2 regions of the Salinivibrio sp. ML323 genome follow, and region 2 is predicted to be linked to the other one. Evidence: riboswitches for the same ligand, from Rfam matches in the RefSeq annotation. Region 2 holds a riboswitch; the other holds the start of a gene.
The links. A riboswitch is a leader RNA that binds a small molecule or an ion and turns the genes downstream of it on or off. The one in region 2 is predicted to bind lysine.
Positions count from the first base shown of each region.

Region 1: another riboswitch for lysine. It lies ahead of BZG13_RS05180 (Na+/H+ antiporter NhaC family protein); the one in region 2 lies ahead of lysC (lysine-sensitive aspartokinase 3).

Region 1 is NZ_MUES01000005.1:46,818-68,459, reverse strand. Features, by position in the region: gene lolA (outer membrane lipoprotein chaperone LolA) at 1-95, opposite strand, end outside; gene BZG13_RS05245 (DNA translocase FtsK 4TM domain-containing protein) at 142-2,913, opposite strand; gene lrp (leucine-responsive transcriptional regulator Lrp) at 3,145-3,639, opposite strand; gene ald (alanine dehydrogenase) at 3,806-4,930, shown strand; gene trxB (thioredoxin-disulfide reductase) at 5,050-6,012, shown strand; gene cydD (heme ABC transporter permease/ATP-binding protein CydD) at 6,090-7,859, shown strand; gene cydC (heme ABC transporter ATP-binding protein/permease CydC) at 7,852-9,570, shown strand; gene aat (leucyl/phenylalanyl-tRNA--protein transferase) at 9,585-10,295, shown strand; gene BZG13_RS05210 (arginyltransferase) at 10,295-11,020, shown strand; gene infA (translation initiation factor IF-1) at 11,150-11,368, shown strand; gene clpA (ATP-dependent Clp protease ATP-binding subunit ClpA) at 11,430-13,685, opposite strand; gene clpS (ATP-dependent Clp protease adapter ClpS) at 13,731-14,051, opposite strand; gene cspD (cold shock domain-containing protein CspD) at 14,860-15,081, shown strand; gene BZG13_RS05185 (thymidine kinase) at 15,159-15,740, opposite strand; gene BZG13_RS05180 (Na+/H+ antiporter NhaC family protein) at 15,848-17,431, opposite strand; lysine riboswitch at 17,520-17,701, opposite strand; gene BZG13_RS05175 (H-NS family histone-like protein) at 17,973-18,398, shown strand; gene BZG13_RS05170 (lytic murein transglycosylase) at 18,450-19,421, opposite strand; gene BZG13_RS05165 (YcgL domain-containing protein) at 19,433-19,708, opposite strand; gene minC (septum site-determining protein MinC) at 19,978-20,640, shown strand; gene minD (septum site-determining protein MinD) at 20,658-21,470, shown strand; gene minE (cell division topological specificity factor MinE) at 21,472-21,642, shown strand, end outside.
Region 2 is NZ_MUES01000001.1:1,301-9,629, forward strand. Features, by position in the region: gene metA (homoserine O-acetyltransferase MetA) at 1-630, shown strand, start outside; gene BZG13_RS00030 (cation:proton antiporter) at 676-1,968, opposite strand; gene metH (methionine synthase) at 2,152-5,811, shown strand; gene lysC (lysine-sensitive aspartokinase 3) at 5,850-7,208, opposite strand; lysine riboswitch at 7,329-7,516, opposite strand; gene BZG13_RS00045 (pyridoxal-phosphate-dependent aminotransferase family protein) at 7,780-8,329, shown strand, end outside.

The DNA.
Region 1 (21,642 bases), on a different contig from region 2:
AATGCGTCAACCTGACTCAAGCGTTCCATCAGGTGTTGTTGCGCCGGCGTTTTCGCCTGCACCGATAATGCAAAAAATAGCGATATCACCACCATTAGGTGGCGGATAGCAGAGAGTCGAGTCATGAAACCTTCCATTCGATCAATCTTTGGGTGGCGGTGGCGCGATGACTTCGCGATTACCGTTATGGCCTGGTGAGCTTACGACACCATGTGCTTCCAGTTGTTCCACGATCCGCGCTGCCCGGTTGTAGCCAATTTTAAATCGTCGCTGGACGCCAGAGACAGAGCCTCGGCGGCTTTCGGTGACAAATTCAACCACTTGGTCAAAAAGCTGGTCCAGCTCCTCACCCTCTCCGCCTGAAGGCGCCTCACCCGGTAACAAGCTATCGGAGCCTTGATCCCCTTTGGTTATTTCGTCTAGGTACTGTGGCTTACCACGTGCTTTCCAGTTATTCACCACACGATGCACTTCTTCATCACTGACAAAAGCACCATGTACACGGATGGGGTGGTTAGAGCCATTAGGCATAAAGAGCATATCACCCATTCCTAACAATGACTCTGCGCCACCTTGGTCAAGAATGGTGCGTGAATCTGTCTTAGTAGACACCGTAAACGCCATCCGCGTTGGAATGTTGGCTTTGATTAAGCCTGTAATCACATCAACGGACGGACGCTGAGTGGCAAGCACTAGATGAATCCCCGCTGCCCGCGCTTTTTGTGCTAGTCGCGCAATCAGTTCTTCCACTTTTTTGCCCACCACCATCATCAGATCGGAGAATTCATCCACGACCACCACAATATACGGTAATTTCTCAAGTTTAGGCGCTGACTCATCCATCGAGTCACCTGGCTTCCAAAGCGGATCGGGAATAGGGTTATTGGCGGCTTCCGCGGCTTTTACTTTTTCGTTAAAGCCTTTTAGGTTCCGTACTCCAAGCGCCGACATCAGCTTGTAACGACGTTCCATCTCACCCACACACCAACGCAGCGCATTCCCCGCATCTTTCATGTCAGTCACCACCTCAGTCAACAGGTGTGGGATCCCCTCGTATACCGATAGTTCGAGCATTTTAGGGTCAATCATGATAAAGCGCACGTCCTCGGGTGAGGCTTTATACAACATGCTCACCAGCATGACGTTCACGCCCACCGACTTACCCGAGCCTGTGGTACCGGCCACCAGCATATGTGGTGCCTTCCCCAAATCAGTGATAATCGCTTCACCCGCGATATCATTCCCCAGCACCACCGAAATAGGCGAGTGGCTATTCTTAAAACGTTCGCTTCCAATCACTTCGGACATAAACACCGTCTCCCGGTGCTCATTGGGAAGCTCAAGGCCAATGTAGGGTTTCCCTGGGATCACTTCGACCACACGCACTGCCGTGGTCGACAAAGCACGCGCCAAGTCTTTGGATAAGCCAGAAATGCGCGAGACTTTAACCCCAGGCGCAAGATCGAGCTCAAAACGGGTGATCACCGGGCCTGGATATACGCCCACTACGCGCGCCTGGACTTTAAAATCTTCTAACCGTGCTTCAACCAAGCGGGCAATCTTCTCAAGCTCTTCACGTGTCGCCTGCTCTGCAGTATGGCGAGCGGGGTCAAGCAGATCGAGGGTCGGGAAAGGTTCTGTCGGCGTAGGTAAATCCGGCTCATCTTTGACTAAGAACGGGTGATCCAGTCCAGCCGCCTGCTGCTGATTTTTTTGCGCTTGGCGAATGGTTTCCTGAAACGGGTCGTCATCCTCATCCGCGCCACTGCTCGCTTGTTCTGTACGCTCAAGCTCGGACAGCCCATCTTGATTGCCATAAGTTGTGTCGGCGTGATGCTGACTCGGTGCGATTGGTGCACTGTGCAGATCATCAGATGGTGTCTCTTGGCCCGTTTCAATAGAGGGAGCAGTTCCAGTATCAAGATGTGGCGTGTCCACCTCAACGCGCGAAGACAATACAGGCGCAGCTTCTTCATGCTCCTCCTCGTGCTCGATAGCAAGGTGCCACTGCCCCAATGACGGTTCCTCGGGTTGCGCATCATCGCTATCGGTAGCGCCCTGATCGTCAGCAACATCCGAGTCTGTTGCCGAACGCGCTTGTCCACCAAAGATAATAGGCGACGCTGCCTTGTTCTGTGCCTGCTCATCGTTGGCGGAATTCTCCGCCTTCTCCGGCGCTGACGGCGTCAGGCGGCGTAGGTCACTAAGTTCCATCCGCTCAGACGCATTGGCTGCGGTGCTCTGTGTGTCGGTGTCTGGAACGCCTAACTCGGTAGGCGCGTCACCGCGAATCCGATTGACCGCCCAGGTGACGCCTTTTAGTGTCATGGCACCGAGATTATCAACAATGGTCAACCAAGAAATGCCTGTAAAGAGCGTAAAGCCGGCCGCCCAGCCAAACAGCATCACCAAGGTCGTCCCTAATACGTTAAATAGCGGCAGCGCCAAACTGTTGGTGACATCCCCCATTACACCACCAGAGGAAAAATGCCAAAAATCGTCAAAATTCAAATCGGCCAACGAACAGCTGGTTAAAAACAGGATAAACAGTCCCAAGATACGCGCGCCGATAATGGTATAATTGATGGGTTCATCGTCGCTGCGGCGACGCAAGAACACCCACCCCCCGAGAATCGCCGCTGGTGGCAGCGGATACGCTAAGATACCAAACGAAAAGAAGAGACTATCGGCGAGCCACGCGCCCATGGCACCTGCTGCATTGTGGACATCACCATGCCAAGCGGTTTGCGACCAGGATGGGTCGGCCGGATTAAAAGACAATAGGGCGACCATGGTGAACACGGCTGCCGCGAGTACCAAAATAAACCCACACTCTTTTAATCGCTGAACGCCATCTAAACGCGCTTTAGCACGAGCCGCTTTGGGCTCCCGACGTAAAGAAAACTCCATCATCACCTGTTTAATACTGTTCGTGAACCGCATTCCTCATCCTACTCTGAGGCTTGCTTATGTTGCCCTGACTTTATCACATTCATGCCGTGAGGGCAGGCATGATGCCTGCCTACGCCAAATCTTTACCGAGATATCACACAATCTTGTGCTATCCGCACAAAAAATAAGCCGAGCATGACGCTCGGCTTCAGTCTCGACAAGTGGTGCGTCGCACCCCATTTTATCACCTGGCTAACGGGTATGGATAACCAGATGATTACTCTGTTTCACCTCTTCCATCACCACATACGTGCGAGTGTCATTCACACCGGGTAAACGCAGCAAGGTTTCACCCAATAACTTGCGATAAGCTGACATATCCGCTACTCGTGTTTTAAGCAGGTAGTCAAAATCCCCTGACACTAACGAGCACTCTTGAATATCCTCAAGCGTTTGCACGGCTTTATTAAATTGCTCGAACACATCAGGCGCACCGCGGTTGAGTGTGATTTCGACAAACACCAACAGTGATGCATCCAAATACTGGGGGTTAAGCAGTGCTGTATAGCCAAGGATATAACCTTGACGTTCAAGACGTCGTACACGTTCTAGACAGGGGGTAGGAGAAAGACCAACACGTTTTGATAACTCAACGTTAGAGACTCGCCCATCCTTTTGAAGCTCGTTCAGGATGTTGCGGTCAATGCGGTCCAATTCCTTGGAGGGCTTTTTTTTGGTATCTACCATTTTTTATTCCACCTTGTTACTTCCTTGCAAAAAGATATACCAAATTAAATAACATCTAAATGATCTTTAGCATCAAATACTGGTTTATTGCCTTTATACTAGCCTGAAAATTGACAATATCAATAAAAAGCCAGCCGATAACACTGAATAAACACGAGGTGACAGCATGATCATTGGCGTTCCAAAAGAAATCAAAAACCATGAGTACCGCGTTGGTATGGTACCCGCGAGTGTTCGCGAGCTTATTTCTCACGGCCACTCTGTTTACATCGAGACCAACGCAGGTAATGGTATTGGATTCTCTGACGACGACTATAAAGCCGCCGGCGCGTCTATCCTTCCCACTGCTGCTGACGTTTTTGCGAAAGCAGAAATGATCGTCAAGGTAAAAGAGCCACAAGCCGTTGAGCGTGCGATGCTCCGCGAAGGACAGATTTTGTTCACCTATTTGCATCTTGCACCAGATTTTCCGCAAACAGAAGACTTAATTAAAAGTAAAGCCATCTGTATTGCCTACGAAACGGTAACAGATTCTAAAGGTCGATTGCCACTCCTTGCGCCTATGTCTGAGGTCGCCGGCCGCATGTCTATTCAAGCAGGTGCACAAGCGCTAGAAAAATCACACGGCGGTTCGGGCATGTTGCTCAGCGGTGTGCCCGGGGTTGAGCCTGCGAAAATCGTGGTACTCGGCGGTGGTGTCGTCGGCTCGAACGCCGCTCGTATGGCCGTTGGTCTGCGTGCTGACGTCACGATTCTCGACAAAAATGTCGATACCTTACGTCGCCTCGATGAAGAGTTCCAAGGACGTGCCAAAGTGGTCTACTCCACAGAAGAAACCTTAGAGCAGCACGTATTGAACGCCGATCTGGTTGTCGGTGCGGTACTGATCCCAGGTGCGGCCGCCCCCAAACTGGTTAACGAAGACCACATTAAGCGTATGAAGCCCGGCGCAGCGGTTGTGGATGTGGCTATTGATCAAGGCGGCTGTTTCGCGACCTCACACGCGACCACTCATGCGGATCCCACCTATATCGTCGATGATGTCGTTCACTACTGTGTCGCCAACATGCCTGGCGCGGTGGCCCGCACGTCTACCGTCGCACTGAACAACGCCACGCTGCCATATATCGTCAAACTGGCGAATAAAGGCTATCGCGATGCCTTGGTAGAAGATGCGCACCTACGCAACGGTCTGAATGTGATTGGCGGTCAAGTGACCATCAAAGAGGTCGCAGAAGGCTTTGAGTTGCCGTATGTTGATGCCATGGACGCACTAAAGGCCGCGCATTAATCGGCCACACCAATCATAGAAATCGAGGGCACCATCACGGTGCCCTTTCTTTACCTTTCTAATTTACCTACAATCAGTCCATTCAAAAAACGAACCTCTTTTCCTGCTCGGAGACGTGAATGAGTAACATTAAGCATGCGAACCTGTTGATCCTGGGTTCAGGCCCGGCTGGCTATACCGCCGCTGTTTACGCCGCGCGCGCTAACTTAAACCCCGTGATGGTGACCGGAATGCAACAAGGTGGCCAGCTGACCACCACCACGGATGTTGAAAACTGGCCTGGCGATCCTGAGGGACTGACAGGACCGGCCTTGATGGATCGTATGAAAGCCCATGCGGAAAAGTTCGAGACTGAGATTATCTTTGATCACATTAACGAAGTGGACTTATCCGCTCGTCCGTTCCGCTTAAAAGGCGATAATGGTGAGTTCAGCTGTGATGCATTGGTTATCTCTACCGGTGCCTCTGCGCAATATCTTGGCCTTCCATCTGAAGAAGCCTTTAAAGGACGCGGTGTCTCAGCCTGCGCCACCTGTGATGGGTTTTTCTATCGCAACCAAAAAGTCGCGGTGATCGGGGGTGGTAACACCGCGGTCGAAGAGGCCTTGTACCTATCAAATATTGCCTCAGAAGTGCATGTTGTTCATCGTCGCGACACCTTCCGTGCCGAGAAAATCCTCGTTGACCGCATGATGGATAAAGTGAAGAACGGTAATATCGTGCTACACACTAATCGCGTGCTCGATGAAGTACTAGGCGATGAAATGGGTGTGACCCAAGCACGCTTGAAAGACACCCAAAGTGATGAAACCGAAACACTGGATGTGATGGGTGTGTTTGTTGCAATTGGCCATAAACCTAATACCGATATTTTTGCGGGTCAATTAGAGATGGAAAATGGCTACATCAAGGTCGAGTCGGGCCTCAATGGCAATGCCACTCAAACCAGCGTTGAAGGTGTGTTTGCTGCCGGTGATGTGATGGATCATGTTTATCGCCAAGCGATAACCTCTGCAGGCACCGGCTGTATGGCCGCATTAGATGCCGAGCGCTATCTCGACGCCTTGGCGAATAATCAGTAAGCCCACGCTCTCATGCAGGCCGCCATTCGGTGGCCTGCCCAGCCTATTTGTAGGCTCTCATAAAACAATAAGACGATATGGATAAATCTAAACAGCGGGCGCTAACCCAATGGCTCAAGTCGCAGAGCACGTTAGCCAAACCCTGGTTAGTTGCGACGATTAGTATTGCACTCCTCTCCGGTGTGCTTTTGATTGCCCAAGCAGCACTTCTCGCCCACCTGCTGCACCAATTGATTATTGAACAAACGGATAAATTCACCCTACTCCCCAGTTTTCTGGCGTTAGCTGGCGTCGTATTAGCACGTGCAGCATGCAGCTGGGCCAAAGAGCAAACGGGCTACCGCTGTGGTGAAGTGATTCGCCAACATATTCGTCATTTAATCCTGAATCGCCTCGAGGCGTTGGGGCCGGTGAGCATTCAAGGACGCCCAGCAGGTAGCTGGGCGAGCCTGATTTTAGAGCAAGTAGAAGAGTTACAAGACTTTTTTGCCCGTTATTTGCCGCAAATGGCCATCGCCGTGCTGATCCCCTTGGTGATCTTGGTTGCCGTTTTCCCAATAAATTGGGCGTCGGGCGTGATCTTTTTAGTCACCGCGCCGCTGGTCCCCTTTTTCATGGCCTTAGTTGGCATTAAAGCCGCTGATGCCAACCGGAAAAACTTTAAGGCACTACAACGTTTATCCGGTTACTTCTACGACCGCTTACGTGGACTGCCCACTCTCAAGCTGTTTAATCGCGTTGAAGCGGAGGCCGAGCAGCTTCATCTCGCATCACACACATTTCGCCAACGAACAATGGAAGTGCTGCGCCTGGCCTTTTTATCATCGGCCGTGCTGGAATTTTTCACCGCCATTTCCATTGCCGTTGTCGCCGTCTATTTTGGGTTTAGCTTTATTGGTGAGCTTGATTTTGGTCACTATGGTGCCTCTATTTCGCTGTTTACCGGTTTATTCGTCTTAGTGCTGGCCCCCGAGTTTTATCAGCCATTGCGCGATCTCGGCACCTTTTATCACGCTAAGGCACAAGCAATTGGGGCGGCCGAGTCGATCGTGGAATTTCTCGATGCCCAGCCAGATACCGGCACCCAAGGTGAAGCCACACCTGATTTATCCACCGTCACTATCATCGCGCACGACCTGGAGGTACTCAGTCCCGACGGTCACGTATTGGCAGGGCCAATGTGCTTTTCTATCCAACCCGGTGAACAGGTTGCGCTTGTTGGCGTCAGTGGCGCGGGCAAATCTAGCCTTCTTAACGCTCTGCTTGGTTTTCTGCCCTACCGTGGTAGCCTCACCATTAATGGCTATGAACGCAGTGAACTTGATTTAACGCATTGGCGTCAGTCGATAAGCTGGGTCGGGCAAAACCCACAACTTTTCCATGGCAGTATTCGCGACAATATTGCCCTCGCTAACCCTGAGGCAACGCCTGAGACCATCAACCAAGTGATGACCCAAGCGTACGTGGATGAGTTCGTGATGCGGCTGACCGATGGCTTGGCGCATCCTGTCGGTGACCGAAATGGCGGGTTATCAGTGGGTCAAGCACAGCGTATTGCGGTCGCGCGAGCGCTATTACAAGATGGTGCGCTCTGGGTACTGGATGAGCCAACCGCAAGCCTAGACGCACATAGCGAAAACCGCGTGCTAGAAACCTTGAGTGGGGCAACCCAAGCCAAGACCTGTGTCCAGGTGTCGCACCGTTTAGACTCGCTCGCCCACAGTGACCAAGTCTGGGTGATGATGGACGGAAAGTTAGTACAACAAGGCCCCTATCATACTCTCGCTGAAACCGGCCCGCTGGCTGAGATGCTGGCTTCCGCCGATAGGAGAAATCTCGATGCGTGAACTACTGCCCTATCTCCGCCTCTATAAGCGCCACTGGTTCGGTTTGAGTCTAGGTATGGTGCTGGCGTTTGCTACCTTGTTTGCCGCCATTGGCCTACTCACCCTCTCCGGTTGGTTTATTGCCGCTGCGGCTGTCGCCGGCCTGGCGGGCCTTGCCACCTTTAATTACATGCTGCCCGCCGCCGGTGTGCGTGGCTTTTCCATTGGTCGTACCTTCGGCCGTTGGGCTGAACGTGTGGTCAGCCACAATGCCACCTTCAAACTATTGGCCGATTTACGCGTATCATTTTTTCGTAAACTCGCCCCATTAGTTCCTGGTCAAGGGCTGAATATGCGTGATGGCGACTTACTTAATCGCATGGTCGCCGATGTCGATGCCATGGACCACGTTTATCTACGCCTAGTCAGCCCGATGGTGGTTGGTATCGTGGGCATCCTGGCGGTAAGTTTCTTCCTAGGTTGGTTTGACCCAATGCTTGGCATGGCGCTTGGACTGATCTTGCTCGGGTTACTGATTGGGCTGCCGATCCTTTTTTATCGCTTGGGTAATGATCAAGGCCGTGCACAGTTGGAACAAAATGCAGCCACGCGCATCGCACTGCTTGATTGGTTACAAGGCCACGCCGAGCTGGCTTTATTTGGCGCACGTGATCGCTATCGCGCCCGCATCGATGACAGCGAGCAAGCCATGCTGCACGCACAAGCCAATATGGCGCGCATCACCGGATTAGCCAATGCTGTGCTCGTCGCGGCCACAGGGCTAACACTGGTGGCGATGATTTGGCTGGCGGCAGATGGTGTCGGTGATCATAGGCCTGGCCCCCTGATTGCTATGGTGGCCTTTACGACCATGGCCAGTTTTGAGTTGATGATGCCGATCACTGCCGCCTTCCAATACCTCGGCAAAACGCTTACCGCCGCGAAACGACTGAATGCGATCACGGAGCGCGCGCCCAGTGTCCCCTTCCCCTCACAAGGACATACTGGCCCTGCTGTGGGCGATATTAGCTTTGATAATGTCAGTTACCAGTACCCAGGCGCAGCACAAGACGCGGTTTCAAACATCTCTCTTCGCATCACACCAGGACAAACACTCGCCCTGTTAGGAAGAACGGGATGTGGCAAATCAACCTTATTGAGCTTGCTTACCCGGGCGTGGGATCCCACGCAAGGTCAAATCACCCTTGATGAGGTGCCGCTCACGCAATGGCAAGAAACCGCGCTGCGTGACGCCATGTCTGTGGTGACGCAAAGTGTTGATCTGTTCAACGGCACACTGCGCGACAACCTCACCCTGGCTTGCCCAGAGGCATCAGACGATGCCCTCGCCACTGTCTTGCAGCGCGTTGGCTTGGGTGGACTGTTAGAGGGTCAAGGACTCGATGCGTGGCTGGGCGATGGCGGACGACAGCTTTCAGGCGGCGAGCGCCGCCGCTTGGGGATTGCTCGTGGCCTCTTGCACCCTGCGCCGGTTATGTTACTTGATGAGCCAACCGAAGGCCTAGATGTGCAAACCGAGGCGGAGATCCTATCCTTACTGCAAGACCATTGTCAGGATAAAACCGTGGTGATCATTACCCATCGATTGGTTGGTTTGGCACATATGGACACTGTGTGTTTAATGGATGCTGGCCGCATTATTGAGCAAGGCACACATCAAGACTTGCTGGCACGTAACGGTCGCTATGCGCAACTCATGAGCTGCTTGTAACGAGAGCGTGTGATATGACCCTTTTTTTACCGCCTTTAGCGCAAGATGACTTTCGCTTTCCGCCCGTGAGCGAAGCGCTCTCTCACCCCGATGGCTTGCTCGCCATTGGGGGAGATCTATCACCTGCGCGGCTAATGTCGGCTTATCGCAGTGGTATTTTCCCCTGGTTTGGCGAAGATGATCCTTTATTGTGGTGGTCGCCAAGTGAACGGGCTGTGATTAAGCCCTCTGATTTTCATGCCAGTCGCAGTTTGCGTAAAGCCGCCAAAAAGTCTGCGTATACCATCACGCTCAATCGCGCATTCGAGACGGTGATTGCTACCTGTGCGGCCATTCGTGGGCCTGAGCAGACCTGGATTACCGATGAGATGCAAGTTGCCTACTGCCAGCTTCATCAGCAAGGGGATGCTCACAGTGTCGAGGTGTGGGACGGCGCACAGCTTGTCGGCGGGCTTTACGGTGTCTGCGTGGGCCGCGTATTCTGTGGTGAATCCATGTTTTCCAAAGCCACCAATGCCTCTAAATTTGCACTTTGGCAATTCAGTCAATATTTTGCGCAGCAGGGTGGCCGTTATATTGACTGCCAAATGATGACGCCACATTTAGCCTCTTTGGGTGCCAGACCTTGGACCCGAGACGCGTTTATCACCGCGTTGCAAGCACACCGTGACCAGCCCATTATCCAGAGCAGCCAACCGCAGCAGATCGCAGATTGGAGAGCATAATGAGTGTGGGAATCCAAGTTGGCGTCACGCCTGCAGCATCTTGCCAATACTTGCCTGATCAGGAAGAGCAACTGGCGGTGGTAATGTCGGCGGATTACCACACGCCCGAGAAATATGCCGCGCTATTAGCTGCTGGCTTTCGTCGTAGTGGCAACCTTATTTACCGGCCGCACTGCCCACAATGTCAGGCTTGCCAAGCGATTCGGATTGATGTGAACCAATATCAACCCTCAAAAAGCCAAAAGCGTCATCGAAGCCAGCTCAATCGTCTAGAGGTTAAAGTGAGCGATCAGCTTGATGCTAACTGGTTTGCGCTCTTTCAACGGTACATCGCCGCTCGCCATGCCGATGGCAATATGTATCCTGCCAAGCGCCAAGCGTTTCTCGACTTTATCGGTAGTGACTGGTTATCCCCGCGCTTTATCCATTTGTATCAACGCGATCATCACCAACTTACGCTGGTTGCCATCGCCGTAACTGATGTCGTCGACGACGGGTTAAGTGCACTTTATACGTTTTTCGAGCCAGAGCACTGCTTCTCACTCGGACGCGTCAGTATTCAAGCACAACTACAACTGGCGAACTCACTCGGATTACCTTGGCTCTATCTGGGCTATCAAATCGATGCCTGCTCAGCAATGCGCTACAAAGCAGACTATTATCCACATCAACGCTTTATCAACCAGCAGTGGCGGGCGTTTACCTGGCCGGTTATTCCACAATAGTGGCTATTTTTTCTAGCAAGGAGCGCCCCAACAGGGTAAAATTCGCACCCGAACTTTACAGACTTTCAGAATAGAGGCATTATCTGTCGGTCAAAAAATTGGCTACCAGAAGAGGCCTAAGAGGATTCAATGGCAAAAGAAGACGTAATTGAAATGCAAGGCACCGTACTCGATACGTTGCCTAATACTATGTTCCGTGTAGAACTAGAAAACGGTCACGTGGTGACTGCCCACATTTCAGGCAAGATGCGTAAGCACTACATCCGCATCCTGACCGGCGACAAAGTCACGGTTGAAATGACCCCTTACGATTTGTCCAAAGGTCGCATCGTTTTCCGTTCGCGTTAATCCTCCGAACGCGATCAAAAAACCCGGCAGCGATGCCGGGTTTTGCTTTTTCTCGAACCGATTAAGCCGGCTCCATTTGATCACTGAATTGGAAGTCCAATCGGTTATCTTTCAATACCACACGAACTGTCCCCCCGTTAACCAGACAGCCAAACAGCAGCTCGTTAGCCAGTGGCTTTTTCAAGTTATCTTGGATAACACGTCCCATCGGCCGTGCGCCCATAGCCTTGTCATAGCCCTCTTCCGCTAGCCAGCGCTTAGCCTCTGACGTCACCTCAAGCGACACCCCTTTGGCGTCCAGTTGGGCTTGTAGCTCAACAATGAACTTATCCACCACTTGCAAGATAACCTGTTCATCCAAGTGGTTAAACCAAATGATGTTGTCCAAGCGGTTACGGAACTCTGGCGAAAACACCTTCTTAATTTCCGACATCGCATCATGACTGTGATCTTGCTGAATCAAGCCAATAGACTTACGCACCGTCTCGGCGACGCCGGCGTTAGTGGTCATCACCAAGATGACATTGCGGAAATCGGCTTTGCGCCCGTTATTGTCAGTCAGGGTGCCATTGTCCATTACTTGCAAGAGCAAGTTAAACACGTCTGGATGCGCTTTCTCGATTTCATCAAGCAGCACCACACTGTATGGGTGCTTGATCACCGCATCAGTCAGCAACCCACCCTGATCGTACCCCACATAGCCTGGGGGCGCGCCAATCAAGCGGCTCACTGTGTGACGCTCCATGTACTCCGACATATCAAAGCGCTGCAGCTCAATACCCATGGCGCGGGCCAATTGTACCGTGACCTCGGTTTTACCAACCCCGGTAGGTCCGGCAAACAAGAACGAGCCGACCGGTTTGTTATCATCGCCCAAGCCTGCGCGGCTCAGCTTGATCGCTTCAGACAGCGCCGTGATGGCAGTATCTTGACCAAACACCAGCATTTTGAGCTTGTCATCCAGTGATTGCAGCACGTCTTTATCGGACGACGAAATCGACTTCTCAGGAATACGGGCCATTTTCGCAATCATACTCTCAACGTCAGGGACATTGACCGTCTTCTTGCGTTTGCTGGCTGGCGCCATACGACACCGCGCCCCCGCCTCATCAATCACATCGATCGCTTTATCTGGCAAATGACGCTCATTAATGTATTTTGCCGACAGCTCGACCGCGGCACGAATCGCCTTGTTGGTGTAACGCACTTCGTGATGAGCCTCATATTTCGGCTTCAGACCCATCAAAATCTTGGTGGTGTCATCAATAGAGGGCTCAATCACATCGATTTTCTGAAAACGGCGCGCCAGTGCCCGCTCTTTTTCGAAGATAGAACCATACTCTTGGTAGGTCGTCGAGCCAATACAGCGTAACTTTCCGCTACTCAATAGCGGCTTAATCAAGTTTGCGGCATCGACCTGGCCACCACTCGCCGCACCAGCGCCAATGATGGTGTGGATCTCATCGATAAAGAGTACCGCGTGATCCTCTTTTTCGAGTTGCTTTAAGATCGATTTAAAGCGCTTTTCAAAGTCGCCACGGTATTTGGTGCCCGCGAGCAAAGAGCCAATATCGAGCGAATAAATCACGCAATCTTTGATCACATCTGGCACTTGCCCTTCAACAATGCGCCACGCGAGCCCTTCCGCAATCGCTGTTTTACCGACCCCGGCTTCGCCAACCAACAGGGGGTTATTCTTGCGACGGCGACACAATACCTGGATGGTGCGTTCGAGCTCTTTATCACGACCAATGAGTGGATCAATACCGCCAACACGTGCGAGCTGATTGAGGTTGGTTGCGAAGTTCTCCAAACGATCTTCACCCGGCTCCGCACCGGCCTCATCAGCCCCCATGTCACTACTGGGTAGATCGTCGCCTTCATCTTTCGTGGTGCCATGAGAGATATAGTTGACCACGTCAAGGCGACTCACGTCGTTCTTTTTAAGCAGATAAGCGGCGTGGGATTCTTGTTCGCTGAAGATCGCCACCAACACGTTCGCACCGCTTACTTCGCTACGACCGGATGACTGCACATGAAAAACAGCTCGTTGGAGTACGCGCTGGAAACTCAGCGTTGGCTGCGTCTCTCGCGACTCGTCGTCCGCAGGGATTAGCGGTGTGGTTTGCTCAATAAACGCATCAAGTTCTTTGCGCAGCGCCTCCAAATCTGCACGGCACGCGACCAGCGCATCGTGCGCGGCCGCATTATCGATCAACGCGAGAAGCAGGTGCTCCACCGTCATGAATTCGTGGCGTTTTTCACGCGCTCGTGCAAACGCGCCATTCAAACTGGCTTCAAGTTCTTTGTTAAGCATAAAGGCACCTCCCTCAAAAACCGCGCTAAAGCGTGATGGAGCCGGCTAAGCTTTCTCCATCGTGCACAGTAGCGGATGGCCATGCTCTTTGGCATACATCATTACCTGTGCCACTTTCGTTTCAGCAACCTCGGCGGTAAATACGCCACAGACCGCTTTTCCTTCATAGTGCACCGTCAGCATGACTTGCGTCGCTTTGTCCACATCCATGGCAAAAAACGTCTGGAGCACATCGATCACAAACTCCATCGGAGTGTAGTCATCATTATTTAGCACCACCTTGTACATTGATGGTGGTTGCAACTTTGTTTTTTCTGACGATTCGGCCTCTGCGTCAGGCAAACCCCACTGGTTCCAATTACTCATAACTCATTCAATGCATTGTTAGGGTGTCTCGGTAAGTGATGTGGCGGGGCACTACTGCCATCCACGTTTCCCGTCCACCTATACTTAAAGTTAAGCCACAGATTGTATTCCAGCAACCTTTTCATTGCGAACATCGTTTGCCTGAGCAATTGTTAATCACCGTATTACACACTAGTCTCTCGCGCAGAATTTCGTTCACTGAGTACGACAAAAACCTACCATTCGTGCCTGCACTAGAATGCATAAAAATTAAGGCATACCGACTAACGACAAGCCGGTTAGCGGATCGCATCAAGCGTGATAGGTGAGCATAGACACACATCTCTCTCGACTCGAGAATATTCACTTCATTTTCATTTTTAAGCAGGCAGACTGCGTGAATCATGCCAATAGCGCTCACACTAATCCATACACTTAAGGAGGAAAAGAGCCAGTTATTAGAATAAAAAGTAATAGTTACGGCCTGTTATAGCATATCTATCACTGCAATCACACTTTTTTAATAGCGAAAACATCTGGAGAAAACCCTAAAAAACTATGCAACTAAGATGTCTGTTTCTGAATGAATAATTGCCACTTCCTCACACTTTTTCGATTTGATATTACATTACTGTTATAAGTTATACCCCACACTTGACTGCCTAAAAGTATCTACTAAAGTGGAACATGTGGTCGATAAACTCGCCATATCACTTCTGTTCATTGGCAAGGGTGAGGGTGCGACAGTACCGCGCTGGTCAAATTGACGAGGTGAAATGAACGCGTTTATCACAGGTATGCAAAGTTTGATGCAAGAAGGATGTGTCGCATGGAAACTGGTACAGTAAAATGGTTTAACAATGCAAAAGGATTTGGCTTTATTTGTCCGGTAGAAGGGGAAGGCGATGTGTTTGCCCACTACTCTACCATCCAGATGGACGGATATAAGACATTAAAGGCGGGACAAACCGTCAACTATGAGGTTCAGGAAGGACCCAAAGGCTACCATGCCAGTGAAATTGTGCCAGTCGATCAAGAAGCGGCGAAATAGCGCTGAATCCGGTCGGCCAAATAGAAAAGGCGAGCTTACGGCTCGCCTTTGTTGTTCTTTACCGCACTCAATCCTGTCTAGAGTAAGCCGAGCATCTGTTTGTAATGTCGGCGACACACAGAGACATACCGTTCATTGCCTCCAATCACCACCTGATCACCATCGGCAATGGCATTGCCTTCGCTATCTTGGCGAATGACTCGGCTCGCTTTACGCCCACAATGACACACGGTTTTCAGTTCAACGAGCTTATCGGCCCACGCCAGCAAGTATTGTGACCCTTCAAACAGCTCACCACGAAAATCTGTTCTTAACCCGTAGCACAATACGGGGATCCGCAGCTTATCCACCACATCAGTCAGCTCGAGCACTTGCTGTTTGGTTAAAAATTGGCTCTCATCAATCAATAAACAGTCAACTTTCTCTTGCGCCAAGATGGTCGCGACGTGTTCGAACAGCGACGTTTGATTGTCATACAGGTGGGCATCAGCTTCTAAGCCAATTCGCGAACTGATTTTTCCAACCCCATAGCGGTTATCAATCGCGGCGGTAAAAAGTAGAGGCTGCATACCGCGCTCTTGGTAGTTAAAGGCCGATTGTAACAAGGTGGTCGACTTACCCGCGTTCATTGCCGAATAATAAAAGTATAACTGAGCCATAACTGTCTCTACACCTAATGCCCATTGTGGGCGAGCTGGATTAAATAAACAGGCATGCTACCGCACTAGCAGAAAAAGAAAAGCCCCGCCAAGGCGAGGCTAGATAATTAACCGACCAATTTACACGGGCGCTTTTTAAGCCACATTAACCCAGCACATAGTGCAACGAACGCAAACACGGTCGTCACCAATGACCAGAGAAGTGACGCGGTAAAGCCTAACACCACGAAGCCGACGGTTGAGACAATCGCCCCACCAATGGCATAAGGGAGCTGAGTCGCGACGTGGTCAATATGTCCACATCGTGCCCCTGTTGAAGACAAGATAGTGGTATCAGAAATCGGTGAGCAATGATCGCCAAATACCGCCCCTGCCAATACTGCTGAGAGCATAGGTAGCATCAGTGCAATGTCTGTCGCCGCGGCAAGATCGCCCGCGATAGGAAGCATAATACCGAACGTTCCCCACGACGTCCCTGTGGCAAAGGCCATCACTGCCGCCAACAAGAAGAGCACTACAGGCAAGAGTTGCGCCGGTAAGTTCCCCTCCACTAAGGACGACAAATATTGACCTGTTTGTAGGTCGCCAATAATATGACCAATCGACCAAGCAAATAACAGAATGAGGATAGCGCCAAACATAGACTTTGCGCCCACCCAAAGGGTTTTCGCAATATCTGATACCGCTATACCTTGTTTCGCTGTCATCACCAAGGATACGGCTAAACCCGCGAGTCCACCCCATAGCAATGACATCCCGACATCGGTATTTTCAAACGCCCCGAGCAGAGAAAAGGATTGATCCTCGGCTGCCAATGCCAACCCGCCGGTATATAACATTGCACCCACCGTCGCCACGACGAGTACAATAATGGGGGCGACCAAATCAGCCACGCTGCCTTTATCACTTTCCTCAATCCCTAGGTCGTCGCAAATATCAGCGCAGTTTTCACTTTCATCGCCCAGTCGACTGCCTTTTTTCGCCTGATATTCAAACTGACGCATCGGGCCAATATCCAGTTGAAACCAAACCACCGCAAACACTAGCAGCAAGGCAAAAATGGCGTAAAAGTTCATTGGGATCATGGTGACAAATGCCCCTAGCGCCGTGTAATCCGTGACGCCATGTGCCACCAAAATAGAGCCAATCACGGTAATGATATAAGCCCCCCAGCTTGATGCCGGCGTGATCACACACATAGGGGCGGCCGTGGAATCAAGAATGTAAGCCAGTTTCGCTCGCGAGACGTGAAACCTATCTGTGACAGGGCGAGAGACGGCCCCCACCGCTAAGCTGTTGAAATAATCATCAACAAAGATAAATACGCCGAGAAACGCCGCGAGCAGTTTCGCCCCACGTTTACTCTTGATCCGGCTTTGCGCCCAATTGGCAAACGCGCGGGTACCTCCAGAAAGAGACAGAAGCGCGGTGATCATCCCGAGTAAAATAAGAAACGCGAGAATACTTAAGTTCCAACTATTTAAGCCTCCATCAGCGATAAATAGCCCAGTAATCACCTCAAGCAGGTACTGTCCGGAAGAGAGGATAGAAAAATCGGTCAGTAATACCGTACCCAGTACGATTCCCATACCCAAGGACAATAAAACCCGTCGTGTAGCAATCGCGAGGCCCAGAGCCAATAAAGGGGGAAGCAGTGATAAAGCGGATGAAGAAAAATCTGTTAAGTTCATGATCTCAGTGTCAACCAGGTGGTTGGAGATCTACTGCAGAAATGAAGACGGTAAGGCGTGGTATCACACGGCAAACAGCTTGCCTCCTACATACAGTAGCGCTCCATAGTGTATTTCCAAGTACTATGGCAGTGCTGCCCCTATTCGGTAACAGCCCCAGCTCAATCGGTGTGATGACCTGATTGGCTTCGGCGTTGCTTCCTTTTATGCACTCTCATCGGAATCACCCTCTTGTGCACGACTGATAAACAACGCACCTCTACGTTAAGCGTGGTGCATTCTACACAACGTGCTTACCATCGCAACTCTTTATGGTTGAAAAAGCATCGACTAAACCCCAGCTTACGCGGTGCCAATAAAATACGTCTCATCTTCTATTTTTTTAGACATTCGCTTCAAAAAGACAATAGAATTAAAGTCAAATTTGCAGTTAACTTGCAATTAATGCGCAATATGACGTATTAATATAGGCCATATTGTATATTTCAATTATACTGCTATCATTCTTTCAATTAACATATAAATCAAATAGGAACCAATAATGTCTGATGCAATGAAAGCCTTACTCAATTTGCGTAGCTTGCGCGCACTTGCCAAAGAAATGTCAACCGAACAACTTAATGAAGCATTAGAAAAACTTCAAACGGTTGTCGAAGAGCGTAAAGAGCTTGACCGTCAAGCCGAGGCAAAAGAAAAAGAACGTTTAGAGAAGTTAGAAAAATACCGTGCTATGTTAGAAGCCGACGGTATTGGCCCAGAAGAAATCGTGGCATTGTTAGGTGGTGCTTCGAAGAGTAAAGCCTCGGGTAAACGCGCAACACGTCCAGCAAAATATCAATATACGGGCGAAGATGGCTCACAAAAAACCTGGACGGGCCAAGGCCGCATGCCTAAAGTGATTCGCGAAGCGATTGAAAGCGGCGCGGCCAAGCAAGAAGACTTCCTCATCCCAGGTCAGGAAGCCTAAGTCCATATTCCCGCATAAAAAAAGAGGCGCTCAGCCTCTTTTTTTTATCCCTTAACCAAATTTAATTCTGTCCGCCAAATGGCTCACCGCTAACGCAAAGTAGTGCGAGCGATTCCATTTCAATAAGCTCTGGTAGTTATTATAAACAAGATAAGCCCTGCCTTTACCATCATCAGGCTGAATCAACCAAGCGTTGATATCGACGGCCGGTAACGCCTGACCATTCATTCGCCGTACCCCACGCGTCTGCCACTCACTCAATGAGTGTGCTTTCTCACTGTTGGTGCCAAGCAAAGTACGATCGATGCCTTCAGGGATCTGTACCTGCCGTCCCCACGTGTAGGTATCATCCCATCCCGCTTTTTTTAAGTAATTTGCAGCAGACGCAAAGACATCAGCTTCCGTTTGCCAAATATCTTTTTTGCCATCTTGGTTTCCATCGACCGCATAGTTAATAAACGAACTCGGCATGAACTGGCATTGACCCATCGCCCCAGCCCAAGAGCCTTTCATCGCTTCAGGCGCAATGTGCCCTTGCTCTAATATCGTCAGTGCGGCCATGGTCTCTTTGCGAAAAAAAGCCTCACGACGGCCATCAAAGGCTAATGTTGATAAGGCTTCAATGACATTATAACTACCCTGAAGTTTGCCAAAATTACTTTCTACACCCCATAAAGCCACAATAAAACGCGGCTGAACCTGGTACTGCTCACCAATGGCTTTCAAAGTGTCGTAATGTTCACGATACAGTTGTTTCGCTTGAGCGACTTTCCAATCAGGCACAGCACGCGGAATATACTCATCCAGCGTGAGACGTCGCTCAGGTTGATTTCGATCGGAGCTGACTGCACGCTCATGGTATTTAACGTCCTTAAAGGCACGCTCAAGTAACGCATCACTGATGCCCGCCTCACGTGCTTCGGCTTTTAAGGTGGTCACATACTGCTCGAATCCGGGCTTGGCCATCACAGGGCTCACCAAGAGTGCCGCCGCGATAGAGGCTGAAATCATACCTTTGCGCATAGTCATCCTTTTTACAGTTTTTCGTTTTTATTACGAATGGCCTGCAATGCCGCGTCAGGTGGCGGAGGCAATTGCACAAAAAAGCCATCACTTTGCAGGCTTTGTTTAACCTTATTGATGTCAACTGCTGCCAGTTTATCGCGCTTGTCTAAGTTGATCATCATGGCAAATTCGGGCTGCCCAAAGCTATTCATGAGTGCCTCGGGCACATCATCAAATTTATCTTTCTCTGCAAGATAAAGATAGGTGCCTTCTTTCTTTTTACTACGATAAATTGCGCAATACATCTCAAAAGTCCTCATGAGCGTGCCATATTACAGGCGATAGATTGTCATCTTGGGGTAAAGGTTTGTTAAGCTTTGCAGCAAAGTGTGTCAAAACACGTTTCTGCTGCCATTTCTCATTCAAATGTTAAAAAAACACCATTAAAGGGAGAAATGCCGCATCAACGGCAAACCCTGCTTGCCGCATTGGCGCTGTGAATATACCATGCTATCCAACGTCTGATAATGCGCGTCTGACTCGTGTTTAAATGACAAAACCGGGATCGAATAACATGCTCAAACAACCGGAGTTGAAAGGCTCAACCTTTACCCTTTCCGTCCTCCACCTCGTTGACGATAATTTTGCTGCCGCTGCCAATGTTTTGACAGAGAAAGTCACCCAAGCACCGGCCTTTTTTCAAGGCGCTCCTGTTGTCGCTGACATTAGCCGTCTATCACGATGCCCTGATATCGGTGCCTTAAAGCAGTGCTTACAAGCCACAGGCATGATTCTCGTTGGGCTGACCGGCGTCACCCACAATGATACACGTGAGCTTGCGCTGGATGCGCAATTAGCCGTGCTCAAGTCGAGCAAGCAATCCCGAGTTGCCGATCCGATTCAGCCGCCTGCAAAAGTGGTCACCGCCCCTGTGCGTTCAGGTCAGCAAATCTATGCAAAAAACGCCGACTTGGTGATCCTCAATCATGTGAGTGCCGGCGCGGAAGTGATTGCCGATGGCAGTATTCATATCTATGGCGTTTTGCGTGGCCGAGCCATTGCCGGTGCAAGTGGACAAAAACAAGCGCGTATTTATTGTCAGAACCTTCAGTCAGAATTATTGTCGGTAGCAGGAAGCTATTGGCTCAGTGATAAAATTCCATCAGAACATATAGAGCGGCCTTCTATGGTCTCGCTTAATCAAGAAAGCTTACACATTGACCCCCTCACGCTATAAGAGAATAAGGAAGAGGAATGGCACGAATCATTGTAATTACCTCCGGTAAAGGCGGTGTTGGTAAAACAACATCGAGTGCGGCATTGGCGACCGGGTTGGCCATGACAGGCAAAAAAACGGCCGTGGTTGATTTTGATATTGGCCTACGTAACCTCGATTTGGTGATGGGCTGTGAGCGCCGCGTGGTCTACGATTTTGTTAACGTCATTAACGGCGAAGCCAATCTGCATCAAGCACTCATTAAAGACAAACGCGTAGAAAATTTGTTTATTCTGCCAGCCTCTCAGACGCGCGACAAAGATGCGTTAACGAAAGAAGGTGTCGAGCGCGTTTTAAAAGACATGGATGAACTTGGCTTTGAATACATTATTTGTGATTCACCCGCAGGCATTGAAGCCGGCGCATTAATGGCGCTGTATTTTGCTGACGAAGCGATTGTGACCACAAATCCAGAAGTGTCATCCGTGCGCGACTCTGATCGTATTCTTGGTATTCTCGATTCTAAGTCACGCCGCGCAGAAAACGGCGAGGATCCGGTAAAACATCACTTATTACTCACTCGCTATAACCCCGCGCGTGTGACCAACGGTGAAATGCTCAGTGTTGAGGATGTAGAAGATATCCTGCGTATTCCACTGTTAGGGGTCATCCCTGAAAGTCAGTCTGTATTGCACGCTTCTAACAAAGGTGAGCCAGTGGTACTGGATCAAGAGTCTGATGCCGGCCAAGCCTATGAAGATGCTATTGCGCGCCTGCTGGGTGAAGAGCGCCCCTTCCGCTTTATTGAGGAAGAGCGCAAAGGTTTCCTAAAACGCTTATTCGGAGGCTAATGTGGCACTGCTTGAATTCTTCCGCCCATCAAAGAAAAAGTCGGCCAATATTGCCAAAGAGCGTTTACAAATCATTGTTGCCGAGCGTCGCAGTGCGGATAGCCCTGCGCCGACTTATTTGCCCCAGCTCAAGCAAGATATTCTAGATGTGATCCGAAAATACGTGGATATC
Region 2 (8,329 bases):
GGCGCGCCACTCGGGTTGGTACAGTTCGAGGATGTGATTTACTGGGAGCATTTACAGGATGTGATGAATTGGGCGCACCAACACGTTACTTCAACCCTCTATATCTGTTGGGCCGCGCAAGCGGGCTTAAAGCTACTTTACGACTTGCCAAAGAAAACTCGTAAGGAGAAGTTATCGGGTGTCTATCAGCACGACATTAATGCTGACTTATGCAAACATCCGCTATTACGCGGCTTTGATGATAGTTTCTTAGCGCCCCACTCGCGCTATGCGGATTTTTCGCCTAACTATCTTGCAGAGCATACGGATCTCGACATCTTAGCAACCTCTAATGAAGCGGGTACCTATCTGGCGGCGACGAAAGATAAGCGCAATGTGTTTGTCACCGGTCACCCTGAGTATGATTCTCATAGCTTGCATCATGAATATCATCGGGATTTAGAAGAAGGGATGGAGCCGGCTGTCCCCCTTAATTATTACCCGGATGACGATCCTTCCCAGCCACCGTATGTGAGTTGGCGCAGCCATGGCCATTTACTGTTTGCCAACTGGCTAAACTATTGTGTTTACCAGCAAACGCCCTTCGACTTGGATACCTTCTCTGCGTCTAACTTTACCCTGGATGAATAAAAAAAGGCGCCCGCGGACGCCTTTTGCTTAGGGAGCTGTGTGGATTTAGGTTTGATGTGTATCCATTTCGTCTTGTGCTGCGTTTGCTTTATCAACCATGCCTGTCATGGTTGAGCCTTGCACCAAAATGGAAAACACCACCACCGCGTAGGTCATGATGAGGATCAGCTCGCGAACATCGATATTTTTTTCCGGCACCACCATGATGCCAGCGGGCACGGCCATCGCCATCGCCAGTGCGAGACCGCCACGTAACCCACCCCAGCTTAATATACGCACCGCCCAAGGGTTATAAGAACGAAAGCGGTTGAAACCGAGATAGCACATTTTCACGCTAATAAAACGGGCGAGAAGCACAATAGGAACCACCGCCGCCATAATGATCCAGTCTTCTTTATGGAAACTGATTTGCAGCAAGCTAACCCCGATGAGGAGAAAGAGTAGGCTGTTAAGAAATTCATCGACTAATTCCCAGAAGTGGTCGAGGTGATCTTCACTTTCTTTGGAAAAGCCAATAAAGCGGGTCCAGTTACCGATCATGATCCCCGATACCACCATTGCCAGCGGGCCAGAGACATGCAGCATATCGGCCAAGACATAGCCAGCGCTGGGGATAGCCAGCGTTAATAGCAATTCCATCGAGTGATCGTTAGTGGCACAAATCAAGCGATGGAAAAGATAGCCCAGCACTAGGCCATATAAAACCCCGCCAACGGCTTCTTGTAAAAACAAGGCAATGGTACCGCCCACCGTCGGGTTGTTGTCGCCAAAGGCTAGGGTAAAAAGGGTCACAAAGATCACGATACCCACACCATCATTGAATAATGACTCTCCCTCAATTTGTGTGGTGATCCGCGTCGGTGCTTGCAGCTTTTTGACGATAGCAAGCACAGCGATGGGGTCGGTGGGCGATATCAGCGCGCCAAATAACAGGCAGTAGAGGAAATCAAAGGGGATGCCAATCAGTTGAAACACGCCCCAGATACCGGAGCCGATTAACAACACAGAGACCAATAGCCCGCCGATCACCAGGGTTGTGATCTCCCACTTTTGGTCGGAGAAAGAGGGAAGCTTGACGCCAATCCCCCCTGCGAAGAGCAAAAAGCCGAGGACGCCTTTGAGCAAAAACGTATCAAAGTGGATATCTGTCAGTATTTGCTCGGCCATGGCTTTTAGTGGAATTGCTTGGTATTGACCGGCGATCACTATCAGCAAAGACAGTAGGAGCGAGCTGGCGGTGATGGCGATCGTGGTTTGTACTCGGCTGATTTTACTATTAATAAAAGCGATAAAGATGGCTGCAGCAGCCATAAAGCTGAGGATTGCGTAGGTTGACATGCCGCTTCCTAGTGCAATGAGGGAATGAAAAAGTGTGTCGAAATATTAATAGAAATCGCTTTCAAAACGAACAGCTGAATTGAAATAGATCAAAATAAATTGTTATTTATAGACGTCTAGATTTCCATTTCCGCTGTGGTAGGATGAAATGACTGCAACGAGGAAGATGATAAGCGTAATAGTATGGACCGACTAACACAGCAACTGCGCGACCGTATTCTAGTGATCGATGGTGGCATGGGCACCATGATCCAAGGTTTGGCACTGAGCGAAGCCGATTATCGTGGCCAACGTTTTAAAGATTGGCACTGTGATGTGAAAGGCAATAACGATCTCTTGGTGCTGACGCAGCCTGATAAGATCGCTTCGCTACACAGTGATTATCTGGCGGCGGGCGCGGACATTATTGAAACCAACACCTTTAACGCCACCCAAATCGCGATGGCTGATTACGACATGCAGGCGCTGAGTGCGGAAATCAACGGCGCGGCAGCCCGGCTTGCGCGTGAGGTTGCTGATTCGTGGACGGCGAAAACGCCGGATAAACCCCGTTTTGTCGCGGGCGTGTTAGGGCCGACGAACCGAACGTGTTCAATCTCTCCAGACGTGAATGACCCGGGCTTTCGCAATGTCAGCTTTGATCAGTTAGTCGACGTGTATGCCGAGTCCACCGAAGCGCTCATTGACGGCGGTGTTGATATCATCATGTTGGAGACCATTTTTGATACCTTGAATGCCAAAGCATGCGCGTTTGCGGTTGAAAAGGTCTTTGATGCCCGCGGTTTTCGCTTACCCATTATGATCTCCGGCACCATCACTGATGCGTCTGGACGCACCTTATCCGGACAAACCACCGCCGCTTTTTATCACTCGTTGCGTCATGTTGAGCCACTGTCGTTTGGCTTAAACTGCGCACTTGGGCCAGCTGAATTGCGCCAGTATGTCAAAGAGCTGAGCGATATTTGTGAGGGCTTTGTCTCCGTCCACCCCAATGCGGGGTTGCCCAACGCCTTTGGCGAGTATGAGCTTTCTCCCGAAGAGATGGCGACACACATTGATGAGTGGGCGGCGTCTGGCTTTATCAACTTGGTCGGGGGGTGCTGTGGCACTACGCCCGAACATATTCAAGCGATTAGCGACGCGGTGAAGCAACATGCGCCACGCGCGCTTCCTGATCATCCTGTGGCATGCCGTTTGTCTGGGCTCGAGCCCCTGACCATTAATGCTGATAGCTTGTTCGTCAACGTGGGGGAGCGCACCAATGTCACCGGCTCAGCACGCTTTAAACGCTTAATCGTTGAAGAGCAATATGACGAAGCGCTTGAAGTGGCATTGCAGCAAGTGGAGAACGGCGCCCAAATCATCGATATCAATATGGATGAGGGCATGTTGGATGCCGAAAAGGCCATGGTGCGATTTCTCAACCTTTGCGCGGGGGAGCCGGATATTGCCCGTGTGCCTGTGATGATTGATTCCTCCAAATGGGAGGTGATTGAAGCTGGCCTCAAGTGCATTCAAGGTAAAGGCATCGTCAACTCTATTTCGCTCAAAGAAGGAGAAGAAGCCTTTCTACACCAAGCACGTTTAGTCCGTCGCTATGGCGCGGCAGTGATCGTGATGGCGTTTGATGAGCAAGGACAGGCTGATACCCAGGCGCGGAAAGTGGAAATCTGTACGCGGGCCTATCACCTTCTGGTCGAGCAAGTTGGCTTTCCACCGGAAGACATTATTTTCGATCCTAATATTTTTGCGGTTGCCACCGGCATTGATGAGCACAATAACTACGCGGTTGATTTCATCAACGCCGTGGCCGACATTAAACAAACTCTGCCGCATGCCATGATCTCGGGCGGCGTCTCAAATGTGTCGTTTTCGTTTCGAGGCAACAATCCCGTCCGTGAGGCTATTCATGCGGTGTTTTTGTATCACTGCATCAAAAATGGCATGGACATGGGGATCGTCAATGCCGGTCAATTGGCGATTTATGATGATTTATCCGAGTCTTTGCGCCTAGCAGTGGAAGATGTGGTTCTCAACAAAGACGATGGGGCGACAGAGCGTTTGCTGGACATCGCCGACAGCTATCGCGATAGCGGGGAGAGCGAGGTCGCAGAAACCGCAGAGTGGCGTAGTTGGCCAGTGGAAAAGCGCCTTGAACATGCACTGGTCAAAGGCATTACCGAGTTTATTGTTGAAGATACCGAGCTGGCTCGCGCCGCGGCAAGTAAACCTCTAGAAGTGATTGAAGGCCCGTTGATGGCAGGCATGAACGTGGTCGGGGATTTGTTTGGTGAAGGCAAGATGTTCCTGCCACAAGTGGTGAAGTCGGCACGGGTGATGAAGCAGGCGGTGGCTTACCTTGAGCCCTACATCAATGCTGAAAAGCAGCAAGGACAGACCAATGGCAAGATCTTGCTCGCCACGGTCAAAGGGGATGTGCATGACATTGGCAAAAACATTGTTGGTGTGGTGCTGCAATGTAATAACTTCGAGATTATTGATCTCGGCGTGATGGTGCCGACCGATAAAATCCTGTCGGTGGCGCGAGAAGAAAACGTCGATATTATTGGTCTATCTGGCCTGATTACCCCATCGTTAGATGAGATGGTGAACGTGGCGAAAGAGATGGAGCGCCAAGGATTTGATATTCCTCTACTTATTGGCGGCGCGACCACGTCCAAAGCCCATACCGCGGTGAAAATTGAGCAGCATTACCATGCGCCCGTGGTCTATGTGCCCAACGCGTCACGTGCGGTGGGGGTATGCTCATCGTTATTATCCGAGACGCAGCGACCGGATTTTGTAGCCCGTTTAGCTAAAGACTATGCCGCTGTACGTGAGCAGCACCAGCGTAAAACCCCGCGCACGGCACCGGTGTCCCTTGAGCAGGCGCGCGACAATAAGTGGCAAACGGATTGGACAAACTATGTGCCTCCGCAACCGGCGAAGCCGGGCGTCCATGTGTACGATGATGTCTCGATAGCAACCTTACGTCAGTATATCGACTGGACACCCTTCTTTATGACTTGGTCACTTAGTGGCAAATTCCCGGCGATTTTGGATCACGAACTGGTGGGTGAGGAAGCGCGTCGTTTGTACCAGGACGCCAATGCTTGGCTCGATCGTTTCGAGGCAGAAGGCTTGGTGGCGGCAAAAGGGGTGTGTGGCCTCTTTCCTGCCAATAGCATTGATGATGATATTGAGGTCTATGAGGATGGGTCTCGCCAAGCGACGCTCACTATACTGAACCACTTGCGCCAGCAAACGAAAAAGCCACGTGGTGCCAACTATTGCTTGTCGGACTTTATTGCGCCAAAAAGCAGTGGCCAGCCGGATTGGATTGGCGCATTTGCGGTCACAGGTGGTATTGGCGAATATGCCCTGGCGGAAGAATACAAAGCGAAAGGGGATGATTATAACGCGATCATGATCCAGGCGGTCGCCGATAGACTCGCAGAAGCCTTTGCAGAGTATCTCCATCAGCAAATTCGAATCACCTTGTGGGGCTATGCGCCCGATGAGACGCTCGATAACGACGCGCTGATCCGCGAGCAATACCAAGGGATCCGGCCAGCGCCGGGTTATGCCGCCTGTCCTGAACACAGTGAGAAAGGCAAAATTTGGCAATTGCTGTCGGTAGAAGCGCATACGGGGATGACACTCACTGAAAGCTACGCGATGTGGCCGGGGGCGTCGGTCTCAGGTTGGTATTTTTCCCACCCTGAGTCACGCTACTTTGCGGTGGCGAAGATCCAAAACGATCAGCGAGACAGCTATGCAGCACGCAAAGGGTGGAGCAGCGAAGAAGCGGAAAAATGGCTCGGGCCGAACTTAAACGGCTAACGAAAGAAGCCAGCACATTAGCTGTGCTGGCTTCTTTATTATTCAAATAAGTCCGCGTGTAACCGCTGCACCACCTGGGTGGCATCGTCATCTTCAACCACCACACAGACATTGTGGTTGCTGGCACCGTAGCAAATCATGCGTAGTTTGTGTTGTGCTAAGGCACTGAACACCGGCGCTGTCGCGCCAGCAGTATGATTCATCTCGTTGCCAATCAGCGCCACCACCGCCAGGTTCTCGCAGATCTCGACATGACATAACTGGGTCAGTTCGGCGATAGCCGCTTCTGGCAGCTGCGGTGCGTCGCCCTGAGTGTTGGTTTGATCAAGGGTTAAAGCGACACTGACCTCCGAGGTGGTGATCAAGTCTACCGAGATTTCAAATCGTGCCAAAACCTCAAATACTTTGGCCAAAAAGCCATATGCATGGAACATGTTTAAGCTGGTCAGTGTCACCATGGTTTGGTTTCGACGTAAGGCGACGGCACGAAACAGCGGTGCCGAGTGCGCTTGTTCGCGGATCCAGGTACCGCCTTGCTCAGGCGCGCTCGCAGCCCCGACAAACACAGGAATATGTTGGCGCACTGCAGGCACTAAGGTGGATGGGTGAAGGATTTTGGCACCAAACGTGGCCATTTCTGAGGCTTCGCTAAAACTAATTTCACTGATTGGGCGCGCTTGGTCGGCAATCCGCGGGTCGGTGGTATAAATCCCCGGTACATCAGTCCAAATGGCCAAACTCTCTGCGTTCACGGCTTCGGCGAACAGTGCGGCGCTGTAGTCGCTACCACCACGGCCTAAGGTGGTGGTTTGTCCGTGGGCATCCGCGCCGATAAACCCTTGGGTGACCACTCGGTGTGTGGCTAAATGCGGAAGCAATTGGTCGTGGCACTGTGTTTGCGTCTGCTGTGGGTCAGGCTGGGCACAGCCAAACTGGCTGTCGGTGCGCAGCAATTCACGCGCATCGGCCCGTATTGTTGCCATACCTCGGCTGTTGAGTAAATGGGTGAAAATATGGGTCGAGATCAGCTCGCCGCAGGCCACCAACGCATCGGTTAAGGCCGAATCCGGAGTGGCAGCTGCTTTTTCGGCATACTCGGCAATGGCGAGATGCCAGTGGTCGACGGCTGTTTGCGTGTTTTGGCAATCAGGAAGTTGCTGCAATATTGCTTGGTGAATGGCATGAATGGCGTCTAATTTGGCTTGGCGCGCGTCAGGGTCGCTGATCCCTTTTGCCAGCGCGACCAAATGATTGGTCACACCGGCGCACGCACTGATCACGATTAAACGGGTTTGCGGGTTTTGCTCGATAACAGCGGCGCTTTGCTGCATCGCCGCTAGCGTCCCGACACTGGTGCCGCCAAACTTAGCGACTGAAATTGATGGTAATGGCCTCACGTCCTTTCCCCTCTCTGGCTAGCAGAGTCAAAAAATTAAAAATGATGGGGAACATCAGAAGTCACATCGTGACCGCGATAAATACCGCGACAAGGTAGGAAGAGCAAACGGCAGGTGTAGTCTGCCAGAAGCGCTCCACCTGTCTGTCCATATGGATGACAAGTGACAGCCTGAAGGATTCAGCCTTCAAGGCCGGCAGCGTATCGACCCCGAACGTACGCCACCTCGGCATTGTCTCCCCTGGTTATCATGCTTAGGAGTGGGGCTCCGCTTGATAACTGCCTGAGAAATGCACCTCTTCTGCATGTTCAGTCATGGGTCGGTGACCGCATGAACAGTTTTAACATTACGGGTGTGATCGCAGGGTGTCAACCGTGTTTTTACGCTCGATAGGAGCGCTGCCCAGCGCCTGCCTCTCACCCAGGCAAGAAAAGGCCATTGCCCATTATCGACCCTGACAAGAAAAGCAAATCGACGCTAGCGATCACACAGTTCATGTGCCAGAGGCTAGGGGGATGGCGAAAAAATATGCTATAACGGTGAGCTTCGGTACCAACAACAAGGATTCGTGATGGCTCGTGCAATTTCCGATATTCAGTCTTTTCAACCTGTCGCTCGCACACTGATGGGGCCAGGCCCTTCTGACATTTATCCATCGGTGCTGCAATCATTGAGTAAGCCGACATTGGGGCATCTTGATCCCTTATTCATTGCCATGATGGATGAGGTCAAGCAGCTGCTGCAGTACGCTTTTCAAACCGAAAATCCGTTTACCATTGCGGTCTCTGCCCCCGGGAGTGCCGGGATGGAAGCCTGTTTTGTCAATTTGGTGGAGCCTGGCGACACAGTGATCGTGTGTCGCAATGGCGTGTTTGGCGACCGGATGCGAGAAAACGTGGAACGCTGTGGCGCACACGCGGTGATGGTTGATGATGCTTGGGGCGATCCGGTCAATCCTGAAAAGGTTGAAGCGGCTTTGAAAGCGCACCCGGAGGCTAGCATTGTCGCATTTGTCCATGCTGAGACGTCCACAGGCGCTTGCTCAGATGCACAGGCCCTTGCCACCTTGGCGCGCGAGCATGGCTGCCTCACTATTGTCGATGCGGTGACCTCACTCGGTG